2 regions of the Sphingomonas sp. CD22 genome follow, and region 2 is predicted to be linked to the other one. Evidence: riboswitches for the same ligand, from Rfam matches in the RefSeq annotation. Region 2 holds a riboswitch; the other holds the start of a gene.
What was found. Region 2 has a riboswitch for glycine ahead of gcvT (glycine cleavage system aminomethyltransferase GcvT). Riboswitches for the same ligand answer to the same signal wherever they lie in the genome.
Positions count from the first base shown of each region.

Region 1 (15,077 bases), on a different contig from region 2:
TTGACTTGCGCCAGCTGCGCGGCCAGCGCCAGCGCTGGCGGATACTCCGGTGAAAACTGCTGCATGAGCTTGGCATAGTCTGCAGTAAGTTCGGCTTGACGCTGACGTAGCGTGTTAATTGTAGCGTTCTCGAGCTGCTCTGGCAACGTGCCAGAGCGTGCACCAGCAAGCCTGCTTTCCGCTTTAATTCGATCGGCAGTTGCCTCAGACAAAGCGGTGTTGAGTGCCGCCAAGCTGTCGACTGTTAGCGACCGTTCTGCGCTTCGACCACTGGTGTCGGTCCCGCCGACCGGCACATTGATGATCGATTGCTGCTGCGCGTAGCCTACAAGCTGTCGCTCGGACGTCTCGAGCCGCTGCCGTAACTGCTCAAGGCGCTGAGTCAAAAAGCGGCGTGCGTATGAACTGGCGTCGTAGCGACGTTCGAGATTGTAGGAAATGAAGCTGGTCGCCCAAGTGTTTGCAACCTTTGCAGCCAATACGGGATCGGGACTGGTCCACTCGATGTCAACTAGTCGCGAAGTGCGGATGGGCTGCACGGAAACATGAGCACTAAGTATCTGTGCTGCCGCCTCATCGCGCTGTACGCGAGATAAAGACGACGTGCCGTTGGTAAAGCTTTCCGCAACAAGCTTAGCGCCCATCACGTCGAAAAAGTGTCGATCATCGGCAAGCCGGAGCTCTCTTGCGACGCGCTGAGCCATCGCACGGCTGCTCAGAACCGTATACTGCGTTTGATAAAACTCTTGGTCAGCGGCGCCTGTGTCCGGCTGTACGTTCTCCACGTTGCTCAGAATTCGTGCACCCTCGCGATTAATCTCGATTTGGGTAGCCGCCGTATACTTTGGCGTAGCAAGAAGGGTGAACAACACGGCTGCTATCAAGCAGACGACTATCGCGCCGATAATTGTCCATCTACGCCGAAGCGCCATCATCATGTACTGAGTGAGGATGGGTGACCGATGCGAAGGGTAAGAGACATCGTTCCGCTCCGACTGCGCAAGTGTCTCGAAAGTATCAATTTGAGGGGCGTTCATTTCGTCACTCACTTCAGAGACGCTGCAACAGCACGACGATCGGCGTCACCAGGAGCGGCGAGGCTTGAAGAATATCGCGGAAAAGACGACGATTTGAGGAGTCGCCGACGGCGATCACGTCGTTACCGTAGATATCCGGATCAGGATATGTGCCTCGACGAATCGCTTCGACATCATACAAGGCCGCCATATTTTGATTGTTGACGGTCCGAAACACCACCACTTGGTTTGTGTCGGCCACGTCGGTAGCACCACGCGCAAGCGCAATGGCACGCAATAGCGTCATCTTACCCAAGATCGGGAACTGCCCCGGCTGCTGAACCTGGCCATAAACCGTCACACTCTGATTGGTAGTTTCCTCAAGATTGACACTGACTTGCGGATTTCGGATATATCGCCCCAGTCGGCCTGTAATCTGTTTGGTCAACTCATCGAGCGTAAGGCCAGCGCTCTTGATGCTGCCGACGAGTGGTAGCGAGATTGTGCCACTCGAGTCGGCACGGATTGTCTGGTTGAGTTCCTCAACCCCAAATACCGACACCTTTAACTGATCGAACGGTGAAACACGGTAAACCCGTGCTGCCCCCACGATATCCACGCTCGTCGGGGCGGGTAAATCCTGCTGCCCGGTAACAACCAGATGCTGGCCGGGATCCAGCGGAGGAAGATCCCGAGCACAGGCAGCGAGCGCACACGCGGCAGCCAGCCCTATTAAAACACGCATTTGCAATGAACCAATCCCGCAACCCGCTTGGAGAGGCATCGCTTAACCGAAGCCATCAGGAGTGCCAAGGTGTGTCCGTCACGGCGCCGGTGTATCGTGAGGTACCAGCCAAGTCGCAAGAAGAACCAGAAGGACCGCCAGGAAACCCGTACGTAGAGGATAATCGACTAGCGAGCCGAGCAGCAGCAACGCGATACCAAGTGCGGCGGTGCGAGCTAACACCGTCGACGGCTGACGCGGGTCACTCCGCCAGGCTCGCACAACCCGTTGCAACAACAGCAGTGTACCGGCAGCGAGCAGCGCAGCCGCTGCCAGTCCCCCCTCTATCAAAGCTTCGATCAGCTCATTGTGTGCATGATTGAAATAGCTCGGCCGCAAAAGCGCGTCGGACTCGAAGCGTCGAAAGACGGCATCGAACGTACCGTAGCCGCTACCGATCGGGAAAAAAGCTTTGATCGTGTCGAATAGCGCGGGAAGGTTTGCAGCTCGCAGATCGTCAGCGCTGCTGGTCAAAAGACGATGCAACGCCAATTCCCTTGACGAGGCGGCACCAATTGCCAGTGCAACGACGATCGCAAGGCCAGTGCCCGTCGGGATCAACCAGCGTTGCCACGACGCCCGTACCCGTATGCCATCACGTACCAGCACCAGTGCGCCAGCAACGAATGCCAGTATTCCGGCTGCTAGACCCGCGCGCGAGCCCGTCACCACCAGCAATGGTAAGATTGCCGCCACGGCTCCGAAGCTGACCACCGTGCCGACACTTCGTAGGGATCGTCGCTCTCCTATGCGCCAGCGACAGAGGATGAGGAGTATGCCGACGGCGAGAAACAGTGCCTGATGGTTCCGGTTGGCGAAGGATCCCACCCCCAGTCCATAGTCCGTATGGTCATAGAAATAGAGGGCCTGAGCACCCACCTGCGCTACGGAAAGCAACGCGCCGACGGTTAAACAGCCCAACGAGGTATCGAGCAGTAACAACCGCTCGTTAGTCCGTAGCGGCGCGAACATAAGGGCTGCGGCCAATACTGGAAGCAGCCCCATCAGGCTGTACAGTGTTAAGTCTGGCGCCATTGATATCGGACGCCATCGTGCGCCGAGGCCAATAGTAGTTAACGCATCGGCATAAGGCGCCCGTCCCGGCAAGCTGCGCCACAGACCTGGTGGCAGGGGGATCAGCTGAACGACCATCAGCACACCAAGCGCAACTACCGCTAGAGCGAAAGGCCGGGCACGAGCGCGATCAGCAGAATCCATCCGCCATAACGCGACCGCGATCGCCACAATCGAGCCAAGCCGTAACAATAGATGCGGTGCGACGCCGTAGCGTGACGATCCCCCGAACATATAACAAAAGGACAGGAAGGCGGCAGCCGCTAGAGCGGCCGCGGTGAAGCGGCGCGTCTCTGCCCCCCTCGTGCTATGGCGTCGACCGCCGGATGGTATACGAGCCCTACGGTCCATCAACATCGCTTACACCAACACGTTTATCAAATTCATCGCGCGCCGTCATAGGCGCGTCGATCCTCGGAACGCCAGCGAACTTTATCATTTTAAATTCATTGCTTGGAGCAGGGCATCAGGGTTTTGCGTATCGCAATGGTATTTTATAATCCCAGTCGTGATCAACGACTTACCTGGACTAGCGAAATATACTTTTTTAATCGAAATACTTTTTATTAATACTAGCTGAATTTATTTATTCTATGTACCTCATTATATTACACATTATTCATTTAGTAAATTTTTCGATAACTCTTTTATAAGCAAGACAACTGACGCACATAACATGTTTGTTGTAAGTATAATATAAATAGAAATTTATTTAATAATTATGGATGACAAACATTCTTCTAGCGTCAATTTATTCGATTTTAACCGCTGAATTTTATTTGAGGAGGCGCTGCGTCCTCTTTAGATTATGACCCCGTATCATCATGAATTTTTCAGCGACTCAAGCCGGCAGCGACAAGCGAGCAACTAGCTGTTGCATCCTATAGTCAATAGCGAGATGCGCTGATATCGCTGGCATCGGACGAGACGAGCCCGTAACGTCCCGTTGCCCCGGTAGTGTCGCAACGAGGTTTTTTTGTCCCCTCCTGTCCAACTTATCCGTCCGAAGCGTTTCGGCGATGCCCGTGGCTGGTTCACCGAGGTCTACTCCGTCCCCGCCTTCGCCGCGCTCGGCATCACCTGCACCTTCGTGCAGGACAACCACTCTCTCTCCGCCCCGGCCTACACGTTGCGCGGCCTCCACTTTCAGACCCCGCCCCGCGGCCAGGACAAGCTCGTCCGCTGCATCCGCGGACGCATCTTCGATGTCGCCGTCGACGTGCGTCGCGGTTCGCCGACTTACGGCCAATGGGTCGGCGCCGAACTCAGCGCCGAGAACGGCCACCAGCTCTTCATCCCGATCGGCTTCGCGCACGGCTTCGTGACGCTCGAGCCCGATTGCGAGGTGACCTACAAATGTTCGGACATCTATGCCCCCGAGGCGGATGGCGGCATCCGCTGGGACAGCGTCGGGATCGACTGGCCGCTGCCCCCCGGCGTCACGCCGGAGCTGAGCGACAAGGACAAGGTCCAGCCGACCCTCGCTGACTTCGACAGCCCCTTCCCCTATAACGGCCGGCCGCTCGCGCCCCTCGCCTGAAGGACCCAGACATGCGCATCTTCGTCACCGGCGGGGCCGGCTTCATCGGCTCGGCGCTCGTCCGCCATCTGATCGAGAACACCACCCACGAGGTGCTCAACTTCGACAAGCTGACCTATGCCGGCACGCTGTCGACGGTCGAGCGGGTCGCCGCCTCGAACCGCTACCGCTTCGTTCAGGGCGATATCTGCGATGCGGAGGCGGTGCGCGCCGCGATCGCCGAGTTCAAGCCCGAGATCGTCACCCATCTCGCGGCCGAGAGCCACGTCGACCGCTCGATCGACGGCCCCGGCGCCTTCGTCCAGACCAATGTCGTCGGCACCTATACGATGCTCGCCGAGGCGCGCGCCTATTGGGCGGGGCTCGACGACGACGCCCGTGCGGCATTCCGTTTCCACCATATCTCGACCGACGAGGTCTACGGTTCGCTCGGCGACACCGGCCTGTTCACCGAGGACACGCCCTACGATCCGCGGTCACCCTATTCGGCGTCGAAGGCGGGGTCGGACCATCTCGTCCAGGCCTGGGGTCATACCTATGGCCTGCCGGTGCTGATCACCAATTGCTCGAACAATTACGGCCCCTATCATTTCCCCGAGAAGCTGATCCCGCTGATGATCGCCAAGGCGCTCGCCGGCGAGCCGCTGCCGGTCTACGGCAAGGGCGATCAGGTGCGCGACTGGCTCTATGTCGAGGATCACGTCCGCGCGTTGCAGGCGGCGTTCGAGCGGGGCAGCGTCGGGCGCACCTACAATGTCGGCGGCCATAACGAGAAGCAGAACATCGAGGTGGTGCACACGCTCTGTGCGATCCTCGACCGGCTGCGGCCGCGTGCCGACGGTCGCTCCTATGCCGAGCAGATCACCTCGGTCGCCGACCGCCCCGGTCACGACAAACGCTATGCGATCGACGCGAGCCGGATCAACGACGAGCTCGGCTGGCGCCCGCAGGAGACGTTCGAGACCGGCATCGAAAAGACGATCCTTTGGTATCTCGACAACGAGGCGTGGTGGCGACCGCTGGTCGCCGCCAAGGCGTCCGAACGTCGCGGCATCGCGGCCTGACATGTCGATCGCTCGACCTGTAGACATGTCGGCGCGGCGATGACCCGCGACATTCTCGTCACCGGCGGCAACGGCCAGCTCGGTCGCGAACTCGCGCGTACCGTGTGGCCGAAGGGCTGGCGCGCGGTCACGCTCGGCCGCGACGCGCTCGACCTCGGCGATCCCGCCGCCATCGGCGCAATGATCGCCGACGGGCATGAGGGGCGGCCATGGGCGGCGGTGATCAACGCCGCGGCCTATACCGCGGTCGACAAGGCGGAAAGCGACGTCGTCGCCGCCTGGACGGTCAACGCGCTGGCACCGGCTGCGCTCGGCGCGGCATGCGCCGCGGTGGCCATCCCGCTCGTTCAGGTCTCGACCGATTATGTCTTCGCCGGCGACAAACAGGGCGCCTGGCAGGTCGATGACCCCGTCGGTCCGCTCGGCGTCTATGGCGCATCGAAGCTGGGCGGCGAGCTCGCCGTCCGCACGTCGGGCGCACGCGCGGCGATCGTGCGCACCGCCTGGGTGGTTTCGGCGCAGGGCGCGAATTTCGTCAAGACGATGCTGCGCCTCGCAGCCGATCGCGACCAGTTGCGCGTCGTCGCCGACCAACACGGCAGTCCGACCGGGGCGGCCGATCTTGCCGCGGCGCTGGCGACGATCGCGGTGCGGCTCGCCGACGATACCACCGCACCGACCGGCACCTTCCATTTCAGCAATGCCGGCGAGACGAGCTGGGCGGATTTCGCACGCGAGATCTTCCGGCAGAGCGCGGCACGTGGCGGTCCGTCGGCCTCGGTCGAGGGCATACCGACCAGCGACTATCCCACCCCGGCGCGGCGCCCGGCCAATTCGCTGCTCAGCCACGACGCCATCCATACCGCCTACGGCATCGAACCGCGTTCCTGGGACGCAGCGCTTGCCGACATCCTCGACGAACTGATCGGAGCACCGCAATGAAGGGCATCATCCTCGCCGGGGGTTCGGGCACCCGGCTCCACCCAGCGACGCTGGCGGTCAACAAGCAGCTGCTGCCGGTCTACGACAAGCCGATGATCTATTACCCGCTGTCGGTGCTGATGCTCGCCGGCATCCGCGACGTGCTGATCATCTCGAGCCCCGAATATATCGACAATTACCGGCGCCTGTTCGACGACGGTTCGCCGTTCGGGCTGCGCATCGCCTATGCCGAGCAGCCGCGGCCAGAGGGGCTGGCGCAGGCGTTCACGATCGGCGCGGACTTCATCGGCGACGATCCGGTAGCGCTGGTGCTCGGCGACAACATCTTCTTCGGCGCCGGCCTGCCCGACCTGCTCGCCAACGCGATCGCGCGGCCGAGCGGCGCGACGGTCTTCTCCTACCATGTCGAGGATCCCGAACGCTACGGCGTGGTCGAATTCGGCGAAGGCGGCCGCGCGATCAGCATCGAGGAAAAGCCCGCGCAGCCCAAGTCGAACCATGCGGTGACCGGCCTGTATTTCTACGACAATCGCGTCGTCCAATATGCCCGCGATCTCAAGCCGAGCCCGCGCGGCGAGCTCGAGATCACCGACATCAACCGCCTCTACATGGAGGCGAATGACCTCTACGTCGAACAGATGGGCCGCGGCTATGCCTGGCTCGACACCGGCACGCACGACAGTCTGCTCGAGGCGGGCGAGTTCGTGCGTACGCTGCAGCACCGACAGGGTATCCAGATCGCGTGTCTGGAAGAAATCGCCTACGAGCAGGGGTTTATATCGGCTGACGAGGCTCGCACGCGCGGCGAGATGTTCAAGAAGACGGCATACGGACGCGCGATCCTGAAAGCCGTTGGTTGATAGAATACCCGACATGTCTACGTGAAGACATGTCGGGTATATCAATCCCCGATCGGACTCTCCCCGTGCTTCCTGAGCACGTCGTTGAACGCCTCGGCCATCAGCGCCTGCAGGCTGCGGCCCTGACGACGCGCCAGGGTGTGCATCGCGAACGACATCTCGGGGCTGAAGAAGCCGGCGATCTGCTTGCGGCCCTGGCGGCTCGCCGGCCCCTGCCCTGCCGCGCCGGCAGACGGCGTGGGTGCCACGACGGGTGCCGGCGCGGCGACGGCAGCGGGCGGTGCGCCGACGGTGCGCAAATTGGCGAAACTCGGCTTGCGGCTCATGCAGGTACCTTCTTGCGGGTCTTGGTCTTGGCTGAGGGCATGCCGACCTGTCGACATGTCCACGCGTAGAGCTGTCGAATATCCTCGGCGGCCTTGCCGTCGGGCTCATATTCCATGACGGTGCGCCCCTCCCCGCTCGCGTGGCGATAGGCGGCGCGGTCGGGGATCTGCACCGGGCAGGGCGGCGTGCCGAAGCCTTCGACCAGCTCGCCCGCTTCCTGGTAGACGCGCGGCGCGTTGGGGGCGCCGGCGGTGAAGACGACATAGGCCGGCTTGCGCAGCAGCTGGACCAGCTTGGCGGTGGTCTGGATCGCCGACAGGTCGAAGGCGCTCGGCCGGCACGGGATCAGCACGAGATCGGCGACCTCGACCGCGGCGCGGGCGGCGCTGTCGGCATGGGGCGGCGTGTCGATGACGATCAGCTCGGCCCCCTGCCCGCGCGCCGCCTCGACCTTGGCGGTGAGCCGTGGCGGCGGGCTGTCGATCACCTCGGGCGGCGCCTCCTGCCGCCAGGCCGCCCATTGGCTGGCGGTCGCCTGCGGATCGGTATCGATGATGAGCGCGACGCGGCCGGCATCCTGCGCGGCTGCGGCGAGGTGGAGCGCGAGCGTCGTCTTGCCCGCGCCGCCCTTCTGACTGATGATCGCGATGGTCGCCATGTCGTCCTCCCTACATGTCTACATGCCGACGTGGCAAGTCCTCGACGTATAGACATATAGACGCGTCGAGCCCCCTGCCCTGCCGAAAAGGTGACGGGAGCGATGAGCCGCATGGCGTCGATCCTTCGGACCTCCGACGGTTCGACGCGCGATACCGCAGGTGAGGATCACCACCGCAAACCGCTTGCTCCTCTTAGGGAGCATGTGACGGCGTAGCCGGCACTCCCGTCTTTTCGTGTGGTTTTTCGGTTGTTTGGGCTCTTCGCTCGTCCTTCGTTGCCGTCAGGCGATTGCGTTGGCCGGCTAGGCCAACTCCAAAACAACCTATTTAATAAGAATTCATTCGGGGTTGCGAATTGTTTTGAGACTCGCAGACAATGGCGATGTCGCGGTCGATCGCGGCACCGAGCGACGCCAGCACCTTGCCGAGCATCCCGCCGACGCTCGCCGCAGCCCGTTCCCGGCACGACAGGCTCGCCAGCATCGCCGCATGCGCCTGCGCCTCGACGGCGCGATGCTGTTCCTGATCGACCGGCAGCGGCGCCGGGCGCATCCAGCGCGGCAGATAGGCGAGCACCCGCGCCGGCAGCAGCGGCCGATAGGCGTTGGAGGTCTGCCGATAGCGCGGCCCCTCCCCGTCCACCCGCTTGAACCGGCGCTGGCGAACGAGGAAGCCGCAGCGTTCGAGCGCGTGCAGCGCGCGGGCGACGGTGGCGCGCCCGAGCGCGGTCGCCTCGGCGAGCCAATCGTAGCTGGGGTAGACGCGGCCCTGGTTGAGCCTGGCGAGCGTGCACAATTCCTCGAACACGCGCACCGCGGCCGCGGTCAGCCCGGCGATGCTGCGCTCGGTGGCGTTCAGCGTGCGGGTGCCGGCGCGTTCCTCGCGGCGCAGCCGACGGCCGGCGTCGAGCGTACGGCGGCAGGCGCGCAGCAGCCGGTCGGTCTCGCCGGGCGCCGGCGTCGCGAAGAACAATTCCTCGAACGTCCCCGCCTCGATACTGTCGCGCAGCACCGGCGCACCGGTGCGATGGCCCGGGCGATGGCCCGTGCGATGGGGTGCGCGGGTGCGTGCCGAGGCGCGTGATCGATCGCGCAGCCCGCCCTCCGCACGCGCGAGCACGCGTGCGCTGGCCTCCCCGAGGGTAAACGCCGTCATCTTCCATCCCCTTGCGGGGCCGGGACCGAGGACAAAAAAGACCGTGGCGCGAAACGCGCATCCTTGAACCGGAATGGGTTCGGAGCTATTCGGGAGACGTGAGCTGTTGAAAAGTCACTGATCGACGTTTGGCGACGCCGGTCTCTCGCATAATCCTTGGGATGCCCGGCCTTCGTGCCGGGCTTTCCTTTATGTGGTCACGGCCACTCCATGAACATCGCCGCGGTCGACATGACCGCGCGTCATTCTTGTTGCAGCAATGATCCAACAGCGGAAGCGCTTACGATTCGTGCTTTCGAGTATTTAACCCGAAAAAAGTTCGTGCTTTCGAGTAGAATAGACGTTTCTATTCGTGCTTTTGAGTAACAATGGCGCGCCGCCATTCGTGCTTTCGAGTAGGAATGCACCGCATTCATTCGTGCTTTCGAGTAACAATTCGCAACCCTGGCGCGAATCACCCGGCCGGATTGGTTCCCTCGGCGGCAGCCGATTCGACGATCGTGCGATGCTCGCTCAGCACCGCCTGCCCCGGCTGCGGCCGCGGCGTGATCACCACCCGGTTCTGCGGCGCCTTGCGGCCGCGACGCGGGGCGGCACCCTCCTCCTCGGCGGCCTCGCTCTCGACCAGTTCGAGATGATAATCGGGGATGCCGTCGGTCGCGACGATCTGCTTCAGCGCCGCCTTGAAGTTCGACAGCGGGTTCTGATAGCCGATCTGGAGGCGGAAGGTGGCGAGATCGAGGTCGAGCCCGCCTTCCTCGCAGGTCGAGCGCGCCACTTCGTAGATGCGCCGCTCGATCGGTCCCAATTGGAAATAGGCGGCGGCATAATCGAGCACGTGGCGATCGAGCAGGATCGCGCGGAACAGCCAGTCGCACAGCCGCACCTTGACCGCCTTCAGCCGGCGCTCGCCGCTCTTCGTCTTGGAATAATGGAGTTTTGCTTCGGACAGCCACGAGAAGAAGCCCTCCTCCCCCTCCCCGCCCGCTTCGATGTTGGTCTTGATCTGCGTACCCTGCAGCCGCTCCAGCGCCTCCGACAGCCGGCCGTAGGAGCGCGCGCTATGGTTGGAGCCGGTGACCGAGAACAGATCGTGCGCGGTGAAGATGAAATCCTGCTCGACATGCTCGCCCGCCTCGAGCTTCGCCGCCATCAGGCTGGCGATATAGAGCACGATCTCCTTGTCGTAGATCGTCGCGACGCCGCTCGCCGAGGGGCGCACCTCGATCGACACGGTGGCGTGATCATAGGTCAGCGGCTTCATCCAGGCGTTCTTGGAAAGCGCGAAGAAGGGAAAGGCCATCAGCGACCGCTCGCCGCGGATCTCGCCGTGCAGCGGGCTGTCGAGCGTGAACAGGTCGCGGTGCGGCACGGTGCCGGCGCTGGTGGACGGGCGGGTCGGGGCAGGGGAACGGGCCATGATCATTTCCTACTCGAAAGCACGAACTTTTGGCACCCCACACGGGATTCCCGAGGGAAAATGGGCGTGGACGCGGTTCCATTCGTGCTTTCGAGTAGGAAATGAGGGGTGATCGGCGCGTCGCGCCGGCCCCTGGCGGTTTCCGGCAGGAGAGCGCGTCGCCCATGCGATGCGCGATACGACGCGTCGGATTGTCGACATGTCTATGCCTCGACCCGGCGGTGCCAAGTCCCTCGTATCCCTGCGCTGCCCGACGCGATGGCGTCGATCTGTCGACATGTCGATGGCTCGACAAGAAGGAACGAGCGGGTGCCGCACCCTTGACCGGGGGCCGGGCGATGATACCGTCCGCGCCGTCGATCAGGGAGAGACCGGGCTGGCCCCGGCGCCGAAGGAGCAACCGCCCCGGAAACTCTCAGGCAGAAGGACCGATCGACGACGACATCTGGAGAGTGGCGCCACCCGGTGCCCGCCGACGGGATAATGATCTCAGGCGCAAGGGACAGATGGGGCATGCAGGCCGGCAGCACCGGCGGAAGGACCGCATGCACACCGATCCCGTCACCGCGCCGCTCGACCGCAACCTCGATCGCCCGATCAGCGTCGCCGAATTGTTCACGATCGGCATCGGCCCGTCGAGCTCGCATACCGTCGGCCCGATGCGCGCCGCCTTCGACTTCGGGCAGCGCGCGCTGGGGCAGGGGGCTCCGGTCGGCGTCACCTGCGACCTCTACGGCAGCCTCGCGCTCACCGGGCGCGGCCATGCCACCGACACCGCGACGATCCTCGGCCTCGCCGGCTGGGAGCCCGAACGGCTCGATCCCGATGCGGCGCCGGCGATCCTCGCCGACATCGCGGCGCGCCGGCGGCTGGCGCTCGCCGGTCGCCACACCATCGCCTTCGCGCCCGACGACATCGTCTTCCATCCGCGCGACTTCCTGCCCGAACATCCCAACGGCATGACCTTCACCGCCAGCTATGCCGATGGCGCGACCTATGCGGAGACCTATTTCTCGATCGGGGGCGGCGCGATCCTGCGCAAGGGCGAGCGGCTCGCCGCGGGCAATGTCGCGGTGCGCCATCCGTTCGGCTCCGGCGCCGATCTGCTCGTGCTCGGCGATGCCACCGGCCTGTCGATCGCCGAGCTCGTCCGCGCCAACGAGGAGGCGTGGCGCAGCCCTGCGGAGACCGACGCGTTCCTCGACGCGGTCCGCGCCGCGATGAGCGCCTGCATCGACCGCGGCATCGCGCAGGAGGGCATATTGCCCGGCGGCCTCAAGGTGCGGCGCCGCGCCCGCGCGATCCAGCAGGGCCTCACCGGCGACACCCCCGGCCGCAACCCCGCCGAGGTGTTCGAATGGGTCAGCCTGTGGGCGCTCGCGGTCAACGAGGAGAATGCCGCGGGCGGCCGGGTGGTCACCGCGCCGACCAACGGTGCGGCCGGCGTGCTGCCCGCGGTGCTGCGCTTCTACGAGACGCTGATCGAGGGCGCCGACGACGAGGGCGCACGCCGCTTCCTGCTCACCGCCGCGGCGATCGGCATGCTCTACAAGAAGCGCGCGTCGATCTCGGCCGCCGAAATGGGCTGCCAGGGGGAGGTGGGGGTCGCGTGTTCGATGGCGGCGGGCGCGCTCGCCGCGGTGCTCGGCGGCAGCAACCGCCAGATCGAGAATGCCGCCGAGATCGGCATGGAGCACAACCTCGGCCTCACCTGCGACCCGATCGGCGGGCTGGTGCAGATCCCGTGCATCGAGCGCAACACGATGGGTGCGGTGAAGGCGATCAACGCCGCCTATCTCGCGCTGCGCGGCGACGGCAGCCACGTCGTCAGCCTCGACGCGGTGATCGAGACGATGCGCCAGACCGGCGAGGACATGCGCTCGAAATACAAGGAGACGAGCCTCGGCGGCCTCGCCGTCAACGTGGTGGAATGTTGACGTGTCGGGGTGTTGAGGTGTCGACAGATCGGCATTGATCGAACTGACGACGGCTTGCCCCACCGCACCGACCTCGGTTGAACCGTCGGATTGTCGACACGTCGTCACATCGACCTGTCGGCAAGGGCTGCGCAGTCACATCGCTCCGCGTGGAACGCCCATCCGATCAGGACCGGAAGATGACAGGCCGACACGTCGACATCTCGACACGTCGGCCTGTCGGACATCTTACTTGGCCAGCAGCCCCTCGGCGAAGCTGCGGACGCTCGGACCGATGTCGGCGCGGGCGAGGGCGAGGGCGAGATTGGCCTGGATATAGCCCGCCTTGTCGCCACAATCGTAGCGCTCGCCGTCGAAGGTGAAGCCGTGGAACGGCTGCTGTCCGATCAGCTGCGCCATCGCGTCGGTGAGCTGGATCTCGCCGCCCGCACCCTTTTCCTGGCTCTCGAGGATGCGCATCACCTCGGGCTGGAGGATGTAGCGGCCGGGGATCATCAGATTGGACGGCGCGCTGCCCTGCTTGGGCTTTTCGACCAGCGCCTTCACCTCGGTGAGGCGGCCGTCGATCGCGCCGGGCGAGATGATGCCGTATTTGTCGGTCTCGCTGTCGGCGACTTCGAGCGCGCCGACGATATTACCGCCGACCTGGTTATAGGCCTCGACCATCTGCGCGATGAAGCCGGGCTTGCCGACCATCAGCTCGTCGGGGAGCAGCACCGCGAACGGCTCGTCGCCGACGATCTCGCGCGCGCACCACACCGCATGGCCGAGGCCGAGCGGCTCCTGCTGGCGGACGTAGACCGGCGAGCCGGGCTTCTGGCGGATGCCCTCGATGACGCTGAGCGACTTGCCACGCGCGCGCATCGTGTCCTCGAGCTCGTAGGAGATGTCGAAATGATCCTCGAGCGCGCCCTTGCCGCGGCCGGTGACGAAGATGATCTGCTCGATCCCCGCCTCGAGCGCTTCCTCGACCGCATATTGGATCAGCGGCTTGTCGACGACGGTCAGCATCTCCTTGGGCATCGCCTTGGTCGCGGGGAGGAACCGCGTGCCGAGGCCGGCCACCGGAAACACCGCTTTGCGTACGCGCTTGATCGTCATGACTGGTCCCATCGATTGCTGTGGAGGCGGTCGAGACCACCCGTCGCCGGGGGGTCTAGAATGTTATGAAGACAGAGGAAATACAGTCATCCGCGCATTCGTGCCGGATCGGTCGCGACCCGGCGCGGACGGGGTGTCGGCTCAGCGCAGCCGGCCCGCGGCATCGTGCGCGAGCAGGCCGCGGACCTCTTCGGCATAGGCCGGGCGGCGCAGCCATTGATGGCGGATATGGTCGAAGGTGCGGCGGAACGCCCCGGGCGTCGGCGTCCGGAAGGGCAAAGTGAGCAGCGCCAGCACGCGCCAGGCGAGCCCCCAGCGGCCAACCCTTTGCCCCGCAGCGGTCACGCCGGAGGAGGCGACGAGGCTCGGCCAGGGCATCGTGAAATGGCCCAGCGCCGCGTCGATATCCGATTCATAGCCGCGGTTGATGAAGCCGTTGGCCTCCTTCAGCGCGCCGACCGGGCGGGTGTGGCGGATCGGGATGGCGTCGACGATCGCGAAGCGCCGGTCCTCGGGCGGCAGCGCGCTGCCCCAGACGAGGTCGATGCCGCTTTCCCAGCCGTAATCGAACAACGGCGCGACCTCGCGCAGCGCGCGCGCCGCGAAGAAGGGCGCCATCATCTCGATGTAATTGACCTCCCGATACGCGAACGACGGATTGCGCGCGGTGCCGGCGTAGGTGAAATAGCTGTCCCAGGTCAGGCTCGGCTGGAAGATCGTGAACCCCTCCGCGGCGCCGAGCGCGAACAGCCGGCTGAGACTGTCGGCATCGGTGTCGATGTCGTCGTCGATCAGCGCGACATAGTCATATTGGGCGATGAAATCGTGATTGTCCGACAGCGTCGCACGCCAGCCCTGGACTTTCGTGCCGGGAATGAAGCGGTGGAACGTGCCCGCCGCGTCGAGCGGGCGGCTGTTGGGATCGAAGGAGGCGACGAGCAGATCGAAGTCGCGCTTTGCTGCGGGCGCGAGCCACCGTTCGTGCAGGCTTTTCGGTCCCGCCCGCGTGATGACCAGATTTTTCGAATTTGCCGGGCCAAGCATCAATGGGCAGTCCTGGAGTACATGATGCTCCCGTGTCTCCGCAGGGCGTACGTCGCGGCAATTCCGCCGGGGTCGGGCGCTTTATCGGCGTCGGGTAGCGCATTTCATCGTATCAATCCAGCATCCTGACGCATGACGATCGTGCCACGCAAGC
Region 1 covers NZ_JAYDYX010000009.1:18,737-33,813, reverse strand. The annotation lists gene SFC76_RS16480 (polysaccharide biosynthesis tyrosine autokinase) at 1-938, opposite strand, end outside; gene SFC76_RS16475 (polysaccharide biosynthesis/export family protein) at 1,051-1,800, opposite strand; gene SFC76_RS16470 (O-antigen ligase family protein) at 1,840-3,045, opposite strand; gene rfbC (dTDP-4-dehydrorhamnose 3,5-epimerase) at 3,851-4,414, shown strand; gene rfbB (dTDP-glucose 4,6-dehydratase) at 4,426-5,478, shown strand; gene rfbD (dTDP-4-dehydrorhamnose reductase) at 5,518-6,420, shown strand; gene rfbA (glucose-1-phosphate thymidylyltransferase RfbA) at 6,417-7,280, shown strand; gene SFC76_RS16445 (ribbon-helix-helix domain-containing protein) at 7,322-7,606, opposite strand; gene parA (ParA family partition ATPase) at 7,603-8,265, opposite strand; gene SFC76_RS16435 (helix-turn-helix domain-containing protein) at 8,594-9,421, opposite strand; gene SFC76_RS16430 (replication initiator protein A) at 9,876-10,841, opposite strand; glycine riboswitch at 11,193-11,282, shown strand; gene SFC76_RS16425 (L-serine ammonia-lyase) at 11,387-12,778, shown strand; gene galU (UTP--glucose-1-phosphate uridylyltransferase GalU) at 13,007-13,879, opposite strand; gene SFC76_RS16415 (hypothetical protein) at 14,021-14,923, opposite strand.
Region 1: linked by a shared signal. The riboswitch ahead of SFC76_RS16425 (L-serine ammonia-lyase) and the one ahead of gcvT (glycine cleavage system aminomethyltransferase GcvT) in region 2 are both predicted to bind glycine.

Region 2 (15,077 bases):
TGTCCGGTCGCCTTGATCCGGTCGTCGAGCAAACGCTGGATCCGCTCCCAGATGCCATAGCCCCACGGCCGGATGACCATACAGCCGCGCACGCCCGATTCCTCGGCGAGATCGGCCTCGGCGATGACGGATTGATACCAGGCGGCGAAGTCGGCGTCGCGGGTGACGAAAAGAGCGTGCTTCATGAGGGACGCCTAGCCAAAGCACGTCCGTCCGTCACCCCCTGCGCGAGGGCGTCGCTCAGCGTACCGGCGGATGCGTAACGCAATGCCATCGGCCTGCGAAACCGTCAGATCACGGTGGCCCCGCATGTCTTATGGCGGCGCGCCCGCGGCGACGAGCGGTGCGAGAATATGGTCCCAGATATTGATGAGGATACTAAAGATGATGCACGCCAGCCAGCCGTAACGGTCCAGCCAAGGGACCTGCGAGCCGCCCAATTCCGCCGCCACATAATCCGGATAAACTGGAATGCGCCGTTCACAATAAGTGCAATAACTTGCGTATTGGATCTCCGTCGCCCAGCGGCACAGGATCATGATGTAGTGAACGCGATAGTCGACTTGCAGATAATGCTCGCGCTCGACGCCGCACGTCGTGCAATAGCGCTCACCGTCGGGACCGAGATGCCGGCTGAGCGCGTGCGATCCCCAATGGATGAACACAAAGCAGCCCCCGCCGACATTCCCTCCTGTCTTATAGAGGTTTTGTTAGCCGCGCCGGCATCGCCAAAGATTAGCCTGCCAGCATCCGCTTGCCGCGCAGATACATTTCAAGCCGTTGCGCGGAGAACAGGCCGAGCGCCAGCGCCATCAGCACGTCGGTGATCGCCATCGGATCGAGCCCCACCGGCCCCGCATAGCTCAATGCGCCGCGCGCGCTGCTGCGCACGACGATCAGCAGCACGATGAACAGCAACGCCGCCGGCGACGACGTCTGGCCGAGCCGGTGCGTCTCGGGATCCAATGTGATCCGCATCATCTTGCCGCGCTGCCAGCCGAGCGCCGCGCCGAGCCCCACCGCGACGAGGCAGAACGCCCAGCCCCAGCCCTGCGGCGGGAAGCGCGCGAAGGTGACGCCGATCACCACAGCGTAGATCGCCGGCAATATCCACAGATGTTCGAGCGTGAGCGGCCGCACCCGCCCCATCCGCTTCCAGCGGATCGCCATCACCACCGCGACGACGACGAGCGGCACCACATAGCTGATCCACCCGCCCGGTTGCTGTCCCTGCATGCGTCCGTGTCCCCACCCGTTACGGCAGGGAAACTAGAGACGCCGGGGTCATTACGGAAGGGGCATACGCACTCCAGCTTCCGTCACCCCGGCTCTGGGCCGGGGCGACGGGGAGCCGCGACTTACTCCGCCGCTTGCGCCAGCGGCTGTTCCTTCCACACCAGCACCGGCTTGCGCGCCGCCTGCGTCTCGTCGAGCCGCGCCCGCGGCGCGAAATGCGGCGCGGTCTTGAGACTGGCGTCGCCGGCCTTGGCCCGCTCGGCCACGCTGCGCAGCGCACCGATGAACTGGTCGAGCGCCGCCTTCGATTCGGTCTCGGTCGGTTCGACCAGCATCGCGCCGTGGACCACGAGCGGGAAATAGACCGTCATCGGGTGGAAGCCCTCGTCGATCAGCCCCTTGGCGACGTCGAGCGTCGAGAAGCCCTCGGCGAGATTGGCGTCGGAGAAGATCGCCTCGTGCATGCACGGCCCCGCCTTGGCGAAGGGCGCATCGAGCGCCCCTTCCAGCGAACGCAGCACGTAATTGGCGTTGAGCACCGCATCCTCGGCGACCTGCTTGAGGCCGTCGGCACCGTGGCTGAGGATATAGGTCAGCGCGCGGGTGAACATCCCCATCTGGCCGTGGAAGGCGACCATCCGGCCGAAGCTGCCGGCATGATGTTCGCCCGCGGTCTCTTCCTCGACCAGTGCGAAGCCGTCGGCGGTCTTCTCGACGAACGGCAGCGGCGCGAACGGAGTCAGCGCCTCGGAGAACACCACCGGCCCCGAGCCCGGCCCGCCGCCGCCGTGCGGGGTCGAGAAGGTCTTGTGCAGGTTGATGTGCATCGCATCGACGCCGAGGTCGCCCGGCCGCACCCGGCCGACGATCGCGTTGAAATTGGCACCGTCGCAATAGACGTAGCCGCCCGCGGCATGGACCGCGTCCGAGATCGTGCGGAGATCGCGCTCGAACAGGCCGCAGGTGTTGGGGTTGGTGATCATCACGCCCGCGACGTCCGGCCCGAGCCGCGCGATCAGCGCGGCGGTGTCGACGCGGCCGTCGGCGGTGGCGGGAATGTCCTCGACCGCGAAGCCTGCGAAGGCGGCGGTGGCGGGGTTGGTGCCGTGCGCCGATTCGGGGACGAGCACGACCTTGCGATGCCCCTCGCCGCGCGCCTCGAGCGCCGCCTTGATCGCGAGCATGCCGCACAATTCGCCATGCGCGCCCGCCTTGGGGCTCATCGCGACGCTGGTCATGCCGGTCAGCGTCACCAGCCAGTGCGCGAGCTGGTGGATCACCTCCAGCGCGCCCTGCACGGTATCGACCGGCTGCAACGGATGCACGTCGGCGAACCCGGGAAGGCGCGCCATCTTCTCGTTGAGCCGCGGATTGTGCTTCATCGTGCACGAACCGAGCGGGAACAGGCCAAGATCGATCGCGTAATTCTGACGCGACAGGCGGGTGTAATGGCGCACCGCCTCGGGCTCGGCGAGACCCGGCAGGCCGATCGGTGCCTTGCGGCTGAGATTGCCCAGCCGCGAACCGGCAACGTCGCCCTCGGCGAAATCGACGCCGGTGGTCTGCGTATCGCCGATCTCGAAGATCAGCGCCTCTTCCAGCATCAGCGCCTTGTTGCCGGTGAAGGTGGGTGCGGCGCCATTGCCGCCGCCGGCGGTCATCTCGGGGCGCCAGCCGCTCTGATTGATGCTCATGCCAGAACCTCCTCGAGTGCGGCGGCAAGGGTTTCGACGTCCTCCGCGGTCGTCGTTTCGGTGACCGCGACGATCAGCCCGTTGGCGAGGCCCGCCTCGTCCGGATAGAGCCGGCCGAGCGACACGCCCGCCAGGATGCCGCGATCGGCGAGCGTGCGCACCACGGGACGCGCCTCGACCGGCAGCTTGAGCGTGAATTCGTTGAAGAAGGTCTCGGTGACCAGTTCGACGCCCGGCACCTGCGACAGGCGATCCGCGGCGCGGCAGGCCGCGGCGTGGTTGATCCCCGCCAGCCGGCGCAGCCCCGCCTCGCCCAGCAGGGTCATGTGGACCGAGAAGGCGAGCGCGCACAGGCCCGAATTGGTGCAGATGTTGCTCGTCGCCTTTTCGCGGCGGATATGCTGTTCGCGCGTCGACAGCGTCAGCACGAAGCCGCGCCGCCCCTCCGCATCCACCGTCTCGCCGCAGAAGCGGCCGGGCATCTGGCGGATGTACTTCTCCTTGCAGCCCATCAGGCCGACGTACGGACCGCCGAACTGCAGGCCGACGCCGAGCGACTGGCCCTCGCCGACGACGATATCGGCGTCCATCTCCCCCGGCGAGGTGATCGCGCCCAGCGCTACCGGCTCGGTGACGACCGCGATCAGCAGCGCCTTGTTGGCGTGGCAGGCGTCGGCGAGCGGCGTCAGGTCGGCGATCCGGCCGAGGATATCGGGATATTGCACGACGACGCACGACGTATCGCCGTCGATCGCCGCGATCAGCGCGTCGAGATCGGTCTCGGCGGTCAGCGCCGGCGCGGAGGTTTCGAGATGATCGCCGGTATATTTCGCCATCGTCTTGGCGACGCTGACATAATGCGGGTGGAGCCCGCCCGACAGGATCGCCTTGCCCTTGCGGGTGATGCGCCGCGCCATGCCGATCGCTTCCCAGCAGGCGGTCGAGCCGTCGTACATCGAGGCATTGGCGACGTCGGTGCCGAGCAGGCGCGCGACCTGCGTCTGGAACTCGAACAGCATCTGCAGCGTGCCCTGCGCGATCTCGGGCTGGTACGGCGTATAGGCGGTGAGGAACTCGCCACGCTGGATCAGATGATCGACGCTCGCCGGCACGTGATGGCGATAGGCGCCCGCACCGAGGAAGAACGGCACCTCGCCGGCAACCGTGTTCTTGCGGGCGAGCGCGGTCATGTGCCGCTCGACGGCAAGTTCCGACGCGTGATTGGGCAGGCCGTGGATCGGGCCGGACAGGCGAGCGGCCTCGGGCACGTCGACGAACAGATCGTCGATCGAGCTCGCACCGATGACCGAGAGCATCGCATCACGGTCGGGCTGGGTAAGCGGCAGGTAGCGCATTCTCTACTCCTCCCCTCCCTTTGAGGGAGGGGCCGGGGGTGGGTGGCGGCCTGGTGGTACGGTGAGGCTCGTCGGCTCGGCAGCCGTAACGCGAGCACGCCACCCACCCCCAGCCCCTCCCTCACGGGCGGCCATCAAAGTAATACTTTGATGGGACCCTTCAGGGAGGGGAGCAGTCTCAAAGCTTGGCGACGAAGTCCGCGTAGGCGGCTTCGTCCATCAGCGTCTCCAGCTCGGCCGGATCGCTGAGCGTGATCTTGAAGAACCAGCCCGCCGCTTCCGGATCCGAATTGACCAGGCTGGGGTCGTCGGCGAGCGCGGCATTGCCCTCGCTCACCGTCCCCGACACCGGCGTATAGACGTCCGACGCGGCCTTGACCGATTCCACCACCGCGGCCTCGTCGCCCTTGCCGAGCTGCTTGCCCGCTTCGGGAACGTCGACGAACACGATATCGCCGAGCTGGCCCTGCGCGTAATCGGAGATGCCGACGGTGCCGGTGTCGCCATCGACATCGACCCACTCATGGTCTTCGGTGAAATAACGGCTCATCACTTGCCTCCTGCGCGGACATAGCGGTGGGGAACGAACGGCATCGGTGCGACCGTCGCCTCGTGGATCTTGCCGCGCTGGACGAGGCGCAGCGGCGTGCCCGCCTCGGCGAGCGCGGCGGGAACATAGGCCATCGCGATCGGCGCACCGACGCTCGGCGCGAAGCCGCCGCTGGTGACGCGGCCGATCACCGCGCCGTCGGCATCGACGACGCTGGCGCCCTCGCGCACCGGCTGGCGACCTTCGACCGACAGGCCGACGCGCTTGACCGCGGGGCCGTCGGTGCGCTCGGCGAGGATGCGCGCGGCGCCGGCGAAATCGGCGGCCTCGCGACGGCGCTTCGACAAAGCGAAACCGAGATCGGCCATCACCGGCGTCGTCTCGGGATCGAGATCGTGGCCGTACAGCGGCAGCCCGGCTTCGAGCCGCAGCGAATCGCGCGCGCCGAGACCGATCGGCTTGACCTCGGGCTCGGCGCAGATCGCATCGGCGAACTCGGCGGCGGCCTCGGCGGGGATCGAAATCTCGACGCCGTCCTCGCCGGTATAGCCCGAACGGCTGATCCACAGCGCATGGCCGTTCCACTCGAACGCACCCGCGGTCATGAACACGAGCTGCTCGACGCCGGGGATCAGCCGCGACACGGCGGCGACCGCCTTGGGCCCCTGCACCGCGAGCAACGCCTGATCTTCCATCAGGTTGAGCGTCACATCCTCGGGCAGGACGTCGAGCAGATAGGCGAGATCGTCATATTTGGTCGCGCCGTTGACGACGACATACTGGCTCGCCGCGCCGAAGGGATGCGCGCCTTCGGCGGGCAGCGTCGTGACCATCAGATCGTCGAGAATGCCGCCCTCGTCGTTGAGCAGCAGCGAATAGCGGATCCTGGTGGCGGCGAGGCCGGCGATATCGCCCGGCAGCACCGCTTCGAGCGCCCTGGCGACACCGGCGGCGTCGATCCCGTCGCCGGTCAGGCCGACCTGCCCCATATGGCTGACGTCGAACAGTCCGGCGGAGTCGCGCGTCCACAGATGCTCGGCCATGATGCCCTCATATTGGACGGGCATCTCGTAACCGGCGAACGGCACCATGCGGCCGCCGCGGGCGCGGTGCCAGCCGTCGAGCGGCAGCAGCTGGATGGCGGGCTCGTCGCCTTCGAGGTCGTCGAGCGGGTCTGGCAAAGTCTCGGAAAGCGAATCGCTCATCAACCGTCTCCAAAAAGGCACGGGACCAAAGACGGCGCAGCGCCGCATTCGATCCGTCATACCCCCTCTGTCACGGTGACCTGAGAGCTTTGACCCGGCGCGCGGCGGCGGCGGGCTTACCCCTTCGGTGGCTCCTCAAAGGAACGCTTTCCAGAGTGTCGATGAGGCAGCGCGCGGTCCGTTGTGCCTGAGAGATTCCGGGGTGGTTGCTCCTTCGGCGGCCTCCTTGTGCAGAGGCTCTCTCCCGCGCCCGCCCATGCCGGTCGCCCGGCATCGACGCCTCGTGCTGTGGCGGGGGGCGGGGGCTTAGTCAATGCGGAAAGCGGGCCGCGGTACCGCTCCCCTCCCCGCAAGGCAGGGCCATCGCCTATGACCGATCGGGGTGCTGCGATCCCCCGTCATGCCGGACTCGATCCGGCATCCCGCTTCGTCCGCCGTCCCGAAGAAGCGGGACCCCGGCGCAAGGCCGGGGTGACGAAAGGATAGGTGAGGCAGCCGACCAGATCATCGGCCATCGGCGATCGCCCCTCCCTCGAACGCGAGGGAGGAGTATCAGCGTTGCGCGTTATACTTCAGCTGGTCGTCGGTGAGCTGGAAGCCGACCAGCGCCTCGAAGGTCGCGCGCAGCACCGCGGAGCGCACCTCGGGCCGTGCCAGCGGATCGGTCGCGGCATCCTCGTCGCCCGCCTTGCGCTTGCGGGTGAGCTGGTTGCGCACCTCGTCGGGCAAGGTCGCCGCCGCACGTGCGATCTGCGTCGAGGCGGTGCCCCGCGCCTGCGCCCGCGCCTGGCCGGCGTCGAAATGCACCGCGATCTGCCCCTTGCGCTTGGCGGTCACCGCCGAGCCGCCGCGGACGATCGCGATATAATACGGCAGCACCACGTCGCGTGGGCCCTCGGTCCGCGTCCGCCGCGCGAGCACGTCGAAGCTGACGGTGGTGGCGATCTGGTCGCCGGCGTCGTTGCAGGCGCCGCGCACGTTGGTCATGCTGGCGACGACGTCGATCGCGCTCGCGTCCTTGCTGGTCGCCGGATCGAACAGGGTGATGTCGCCGGTGCCGGCGGCGACGCCGACCGTCGGGCAGGCGGAGCGCACGGCGGAGATGCCGCCTTCGACGATCTCGCCCTTGCTGGCGCAGCCCGAGAGGATCAGCGCGAGGGCGGACAGGCCTAAAGCCGGGGTTTTCACGAGGACGCGTACCTTTGTCGAACGGACGGTGATGCGCCGCCGGAGGACCCGGACGATGCGCGGCGCACCATAGGAACCGGCTTTGGCGCGCGCAAGCAATCGCGTACTTCCGCGCGGTGAGGCATTCGCGTACTTCCGTGCGCGGGGCCAATCGCGTAGAACGCTCCGCATGGCCTCCCAATTCCCCGCGGACGGCGGCAAGCCCGTCCTCGAACTGCTGATCGCCGCACCGCGCGGCTTCTGCGCCGGCGTCGACCGCGCGATCCGCATCGTCGAACTCGCGATCGAGAAGCACGGCGCGCCCGTCTACGTTCGCCACGAGATCGTCCACAACAAGTTCGTCGTCGACACGCTGAAGGCACAGGGCGCGGTGTTCGTCGAGGAACTCGATCAGGTGCCCGACGGCGCACCGGTCGTCTTCTCCGCGCACGGCGTGCCCAAATCGGTCCCCGCCGACGCGCAGAACCGCGGCCTCGACTATCTCGACGCGACCTGCCCTTTGGTGTCGAAGGTCCATCGTCAGGCCGAACGGCTCGTCGCCGCCGGTCGCCACATCGTCTTCATCGGCCACGCCGGCCATCCCGAGGTCGTCGGCACCTTCGGCCAGGTGCCAGCCGGCGCGATGTCGCTGATCGAGACCGCCGCCGATGCCGAGATCTTCGCGCCGGTCGATCCCGACAATCTCGCCTTCCTCACCCAGACGACGCTGTCGGTCGACGACACCGCCGCGGTGGTCGCGGTGTTGCAGCGCCGCTTCCCCAACATGCTGCCGCCGCGCGGCGAGGACATCTGCTACGCCACCTCCAACCGGCAGGCGGCGGTCAAGGCGATCGCCGCGGCCTGCGACGCGATGCTGGTGATCGGCGCCCCCAATTCGTCCAACTCGGTGCGGCTGGTCGAGGTCGCGGAGCGCGAGGGCGTGCCCGCGCGGCTGATCCAGCGCGCCGGCGAGCTCGACTGGACGTTCCTCGACGGCGTCGGCACGCTCGGCATCACCGCCGGAGCCTCGGCGCCCGAACTGCTGGTGCGGGAGCTGGTCGACCTGCTCTCCACCCGCTTCGCGATCACCGAGCGCGAGGAGGAGACGACGCGCGAGACGATCGCGTTCAAACTGCCGCGCGGCCTCGACGCCGCGGCATAGGCCGACCGTCCCCCGGCGCACGTCCGGGGGACGTGGAGACTGGGGGAGGGATCGATGGCCGTCTACACGCACGTCTCGGCAGAGGCGCTGTCCGCGTTCCTGCGCCGCTACGCCGATGTCGGCGAGCTCGTCTCCGCCAAGGGCATCGCCGAGGGCGTCGAGAACAGCAACTACCTCGTCGACACCACCACCGCGCGCTTCATCCTGACGCTCTACGAGAAGCGCGTCGACGCCGGCGACCTGCCCTTCTTCCTCGACCTGCTCGATCACCTCGCCGATCGCGGCCTGCCGGTGCCGCCGGCGATCCGCGACCGCGACGGCGTCGCGATCCAGACGCTGGAGGGCCGCCCCGCCTGCCTGATCCGCTTCCTCAACGGCGTCTCGGTGACCCGCCCGACGCCCGATCAGGCCGCCACCGCCGGCGCCGCGCTCGGCGCGCTGCACGCCGCGGTCGCCGATTTCGAGGGTGGCCGGCCCAACAGCCTCGGCGTCGCCGACTGGCGGCCGCTGCTGACGCGGTGCGGCAGCGATCTCGACGCGATCGCGCCGGGCCTGTTCGCCCGTGTCGACTGCGCGCTCGCCGCGGTGGAGGCGGACTGGCCGCACGATCTGCCGACCAGCGTCATCCATGCCGATCTGTTCCCCGACAACGTCCTGATGCTCGGCGCACGGGTGACGGGATTGATCGATTTCTACTTCGCTTGCCGTGACATACGCGCTTATGACGTCGCCGTGATGCACACCGCCTGGGCCTTCGATCCGCAGGGCGCGCCGCTCGCCGGCGTCGGCCCGGCGCTGCTCGCCGGCTATGCCGGGGCACGCGGCCTGTCCGCCGCCGAGCGCGCCGCGCTGCCGGTGCTGGCGCGCGGCGCGTGCATCCGCTTCCTGCTCACCCGCGCGTGGGACTGGCTCGACACGCCGGCGGATGCGCTGGTGACGCGCAAGGACCCGCTCGCCTATCTGCGCCGGCTCGACTGGTACGACGCCCATCCGGAGGCCTTTGCATGACCGACCCAGATTCCGCCCCCCCGCAGCTCGTCGAGATCGCCACCGACGGCGCCTGCAAGGGCAATCCCGGCCCCGGCGGCTGGGGCGCGCTGCTCCGCTTCGGCGGCCACGAGAAGGAATTGTCGGGCGGCGAGACGCTGACCACCAACAACCGGATGGAGCTGACCGCGGCGATCGAGGCGCTGCGCGTGCTCACCCGCCCGTGCCGGATCAAGCTCAGCACCGACAGCAAATACGTCATGGACGGCCTGACGCGCTGGATCCACGGTTGGCGCAAGAACGGCTGGCGCACCGCCGACAAGAAGCCGGTCAAGAACGCCGAACTCTGGCAGGCGTTGTTCGCCGAGACGCAGAAGCACGAGATCGAATGGATCTGGGTCAAGGGCCATGCCGGCAACGCCGACAACGAACGCGTCGACAAACTGGCGAGCGACGCGGCGGTCGCAGCGGCCCGCCCGCCAGCCTGACCCCAAATCCTCCCCCGCCAGGGGGAGGTGGCGCCGCGAAGCGGTGACGGAGGGGGAGGACAGGGCGGGAGCTTTGTTACGACGCTCCCACCCTATCCTCCCCCTCCACCACTCGGCTGACGCCGAGCGGTCCCCCTCCCCCTTGCGGGGGAGGATTTAGGCGAACCGCCCCGCGGCATAGCGCGCGACATCGACCCCTTCGAACCCCGAAGGCAGGCCCGTCCCCAGCAACAGGCTCGCCGCCACCGCGGCGCCGGCGGGCGCGGTCTGGATGCCGAAGCCGCCCTGCCCCGCGCACCAGAACAGCCCCGCCACCTTCGGATCGAAGCCGTACACCGGCAACCGGTCGGGCGCGAAGCTGCGCAGCCCCGCCCAGCGCCGCTCGACCGCCGCGACCCGCCAGTCGACCACGCCCTCGAACCGGTCGATCGCCAGCGCGACGTCGATCTCCTCGGGCGCGACGTCGTGCGGATCGACCGGCGTCTCGTCGTGCGGGCTCAGCCACAGCCGGCCCGCCTCCGGCTTGAAATAGAATCGCCCCGCGATGTCGGCGACGTGCGGCAGGTCGGCGGCCGCGGGCGGATCGGTGCGCAATTGCACCATCGTCCGCCGATAGGGCTGGATGCCGAGCGGCGCCGCCCCCAGCCGTACGGCGATCCGGTCGGCCCATGCGCCCGCCGCATTGACCAGCAAGCCCGCGCGATACGTCCCCGCCGGGGTCGCGATCGTCCAGACGCCGGCGGTGCGGTGCGCCTCGTCCAGCCCGGCGCGTGTCGCGATCGCCCCGCCGGCGCGGCGGAATGCGGCGAGATAGGCGGCATGCAGCGCCGCGACGTCGATATAGGCGCAGCTCGGTTCGTGCACGCCGAGCGTCCATTCGGGCCGCAGCCCCGGCACGAACGCGGCGGGATCGACGCGGTCGAGCACCACCGCGGTCCGCTCGAACGCGGCGAGGAAGGCGTCGACCCGCCCGGCATCCGCCGCCCGCCCGATGTGCAGCGACCCCAAAGGCGCCAGATAGCCGCCGCCGCGAAGCGCGGTTTCGGACGCGCTGGTCAGCGGCTGGATGCCCGGCCCGCCATAGGTCTCCGACCAGAAGGCCGCCGAGCGCCCGGTGCTGTGATACCCCGCCTGCTCCTCCGCCTCGATCAGCAGCACGCGGGCGTGCGGCGCGAGCGCGGCGGCGAGGCTGGCACCGGCGATCCCCGCGCCGACGATCGCGATGTCGTGGATCATCGCAGCCGGTCCAGAAAGGCGTCGATCGCATCGAACGCGCGCCGCCGCACCGCATCGTCCTCGCGCAGGATCTCATGCGCCGATTCGGCCCCGAAGCGCACCAGCTCGGCGCGCGGCAGCCGTGCCGCCAGCCGCACCGCGGCACGGGCATCGACCAGCCGGTCGGCATCGGCGATCAGCATCAGGATCGGCACGGCGAGCGTCGCCAGCCGCGGATCGGCCTGCAGGCGCGCGCCCGATGCGAACGCCTCCAGCACCCACGCCCAGCTCGGCGGCCCGAGCAGCAGCGACGGGTCGCGCGCATACCAGAAGGCTTCGTCGCCATAACGGTCGAGCGAATGGGTGAGCCGCTGCTGGCGATGGCCGGCGGAGGCCTTGCCCGGCCGCACCGTCCACGCCGGCCGGGCGGGATCGCCGATCCTGGTCATCGCCCGCGCGACCGCGCGGCCGGCGCGCGCGCCGAGCGGCGAGCGCACGCCGATCATCGGCGACACCAGCACCGCCGCATCGGGCACGACGCCGCCGTCCAGCATCGCGCGCAACGCCAGATGCCCGCCCATCGAATGGCCGAGCAGCACCGCCGGCCCCTCCCCCGCGCGCGTCCAGTCGCGCCAGAAGGCGGTGAGGTCGCCCACCCACGCGTCGAAACTGGCGGCGTGGCCGACGTGCGGATCGGCGGAGAGCCGCCCGGAGCCGCCCTGCCCGCGCCAGTCGAACGCGGTCACCGACCAGCGCTGCGCATGCAGGTGGCGGATCGTCTCCAGGAACTTCTCGACGATGTCGGCGCGCCCGCCCTGTACCAGCACCCGCCCGCGCGGCGCGGGATGCGGCCAGTCGAACCGGCGGTGGCGCCAGCCGTCGGGCGCCCGCCATTCCGTCAGGCGCGAATCGGCGGGCAGGTCGCGGCGCAGCTCGGCTTGATCGGTCATCGTTGCTTTGGTTACGTTTTCGCAAGCCATGCCGTCTACCTCTGCGTGCCATGGGGACGGACAGTCTATTGGTCGCGGCGCTTGCCGTCATGCTCGGCGCGCTGCTCGTCGCCGCGGGGATCGAGGATGCCCGCACGCGCGAGATCGCCAACGGCAAGAATGCGGCGATCGCGCTGCTCGCGCCTGTGTGGTGGTGGGCGATGGGGCTCGGCTGGGGCGACGTCGCGGTGCAATTGCTCGTCGCGGCGATCGTCTTCGCGGTGTTCGTCGGCGCCTTCGCCTGCGGCTGGATGGGCGGCGGCGACGTCAAGATGATCGCCGCGCTCGCCTTGTGGCTGCCGCTCGGCAGCCTGTTGCAGATGCTGATGGTGATGTCGGTGCTGGGCGGCGCGATCACCGTCGCGATGATGATCGAGCGGCGCTGGCAGCGCCGGATCGGCGCGGTCGAGGTGCCCTATGGCGTCGCGATCGCCGCGGCGGCGCTGCTCGCGCTCCCCGCCATTCTGCCAGCCCTTTGAAGACGAACCGGATTTTAACCAGTCCGCGGCCAAGATGGCCCAATCAACCACCGGTGCGCTGAAAGGCCCGTTGAGACCATGGATAGTCGCAAGATCGTTTTGCTGGTGGGCGCGTTGCTCGTCGCCGGCATCACGGCATTTTTCGCCCGCTCGCTGATCGCCGGCGCCTCCGCGCCGCAGGCGGTGGCGATGGGCGCCCCCGCCCCGGTCGCCGTCACCGGCCCGGACGTGCTGGTCGCGACCCGCGCGCTGCCGGTCGGCACCATCCTCGATGCCACCGCGCTGAAGTTCCAGCCCTGGCCGCAGCAGCTGATCGACAACGCTTATTACCTGAAGGCGGGCACCGACGTCGCCAAGCTGACCGGAACGGTGGTGCGCAACGCGATCACCGCCGGCCAGCCGATCACGCGCGGCGCCCTGGTTTCGCCGGGCGACCGCGGCTTCCTCGCCGCGGCGCTCGGACCGGGGATGCGCGCGGTCACCGTCAGCGTGTCGAGCCAGGCGGCGGTCGCCGGCTTCGTCTTCCCGGGCGACCGCATCGACCTCGTCCTGACGCAGACCGTCAACGGCGGCGGCGACGGCCAGCCGCTCAAGGTGTCCGAGACGATCATGCGCAACGTCCGCGTGCTCGCCACCGACCAGCGCACCGACAATGTCGTCGGCGAGGACGGCAAGTCGAAGGTCACCAGTTATTCGACCGTGACGCTGGAGGCGACGCCGAAGATGGCCGAACAGGTCGCGGTGGCGCGGACGATCGGCGAATTGTCGCTGTCGCTGCGCGCGCTCGCCGACAATTCGTCCGAACTCGAAGAGGCGATCGCCAGCGGCGCGGTCAAGGTGCCCGATGGCGACCCGCGCGCCGAAAAGGCGATGATGCTGCGCCTTGCCACCCAACCGCAGACCGGCGGCACCACCTTCGCCACCGGCGCCGACGTATCGCGCTTCCAGCGCAGCACCGTGCCGGCGCGTGCGCCGACCGCCGGCGCCCCGGTGGGCAACGGCCCCGCACCGGGTGGCGCGGTCGGCGCCGGCGGCGCGACGATCCAGGGCCCGGCCGTGCGGGTCGCCCGCGGCAACAGCGTGACCGTCGTTCCGGTCGGAGGGAAAAACTGACATGCCTCTCGTGCACCCCCTCCGCGCCCGCCGCGGTCGCACCGCCGCCGTCGCGCTGGCCCTCGCCACCACCCTCGCGATGCCGCTTGCCATCGCCGATGCGCGCGGCGCCGATGCCGCGACCGCCGGCGGCAGCTCCTCGGTCGTCCAGGTCAACACCGGCCGCGGCCGGCTGGTGACGCTGTCGCGGCCGATGAGCGACGTCTTCGTCGCCGACGAGACGATCGCCGACGTCCAGGTCCGCTCGCCGACGCAGCTCTACATCTTCGGCAAGAAGACCGGCGAGACGACGATCTCCGCCACCACCCGCGGTGGCGCGGTCGTCTATGCGACCACCGTCCGCGTCGGCAACAACCTCGATTCGATCGCGGCGATGCTGCAGCTCGCGATGCCCGACGCGCGGCTCGTCGCGACGCCGATGAACGGCATCGTGCTGCTCACCGGCACCGTCGCCGGCCCCGGCGACGCGGCCGAGGCGGAACGGCTGGTGCAGGCCTATGTCGGCGACGCCACCAAGGTGCTCTCGCGCCTCAAGACCGCGACCCCGTTGCAGGTCAATCTGCAGGTCCGCATCGCCGAGGTCAGCCGCACCTTCATCAAGAACGTCGGCGTCAACCTCGGCTCGCTCGACGCGACCGGAGGGTTCAAATTCGGCATCGGTCGCGGCACCGTCAGCCCTCAATATACACCGGGTTTCCCGCTGGCGACCGGCTTCAATACCGGTACCAACACCACCCTTATCCCGAACGGCAGCTCCGGATCGACGCTCGGCCTCGCCGGCAAGCTGCTCGGCCTCGACCTGCTCGCCGCCGTCGATCTCGGCGAGACGCTGGGTCAGGTGACGACGCTCGCCAACCCCAATCTCACCGCTTTGTCGGGCGAGACCGCGACCTTCCTCGCCGGCGGCGAGATCCCGATCCCGCTCGCCGGGGGCCTCGGCACCGTCACCGTCGAATACAAGCAATATGGCGTCAGCCTCGCCTACACGCCGACGGTGCTGTCCGACGGCCGCATCTCGCTGCGCGTCCGTCCCGAGGTTTCGCAGATCGACAATGCCAATGCGGTGACCGTCGGCGGCACCCGCGTGCCCGGCATCACCACCCGCCGCGCCGAGACGACGCTGGAGCTCGGCTCGGGCCAGAGCATGATGATCGGCGGCCTGCTCTCCAACAGCCACGGCAACAACATCGACAAGACGCCGTTCCTCGGCGACCTGCCGATCATCGGCTCGCTGTTCCGCTCGACCAACTTCCAGCGCAACGAGACCGAGCTGGTCATCATCATCACCCCCTATCTGGTGAAGCCGGTGAGCAATCCGGCGCAGATCGCGCTGCCGCACGACGGCTATCGCGCGCCGAGCGACGCCGCGCGCATCCTGCTCGGCGAGGTCGGCAGCGGCGGCAACGGTCCCCGCCCGGTGCCGACGATGATCCCCGG
Region 2 covers NZ_JAYDYX010000001.1:268,770-283,846, reverse strand. The annotation lists gene proS (proline--tRNA ligase) at 1-185, opposite strand, end outside; gene SFC76_RS01320 (hypothetical protein) at 315-665, opposite strand; gene SFC76_RS01315 (CcdC protein domain-containing protein) at 736-1,236, opposite strand; gene gcvPB (aminomethyl-transferring glycine dehydrogenase subunit GcvPB) at 1,359-2,930, opposite strand; gene gcvPA (aminomethyl-transferring glycine dehydrogenase subunit GcvPA) at 2,927-4,285, opposite strand; gene gcvH (glycine cleavage system protein GcvH) at 4,464-4,835, opposite strand; gene gcvT (glycine cleavage system aminomethyltransferase GcvT) at 4,835-6,040, opposite strand; glycine riboswitch at 6,098-6,204, opposite strand; glycine riboswitch at 6,205-6,297, opposite strand; gene SFC76_RS01290 (hypothetical protein) at 6,593-7,228, opposite strand; gene ispH (4-hydroxy-3-methylbut-2-enyl diphosphate reductase) at 7,398-8,369, shown strand; gene thrB (homoserine kinase) at 8,424-9,377, shown strand; gene rnhA (ribonuclease HI) at 9,374-9,844, shown strand; gene SFC76_RS01270 (FAD-binding oxidoreductase) at 10,001-11,080, opposite strand; gene SFC76_RS01265 (alpha/beta hydrolase) at 11,077-12,009, opposite strand; gene SFC76_RS01260 (A24 family peptidase) at 12,060-12,527, shown strand; gene cpaB (Flp pilus assembly protein CpaB) at 12,606-13,640, shown strand; gene SFC76_RS01250 (pilus assembly protein N-terminal domain-containing protein) at 13,642-15,077, shown strand, end outside.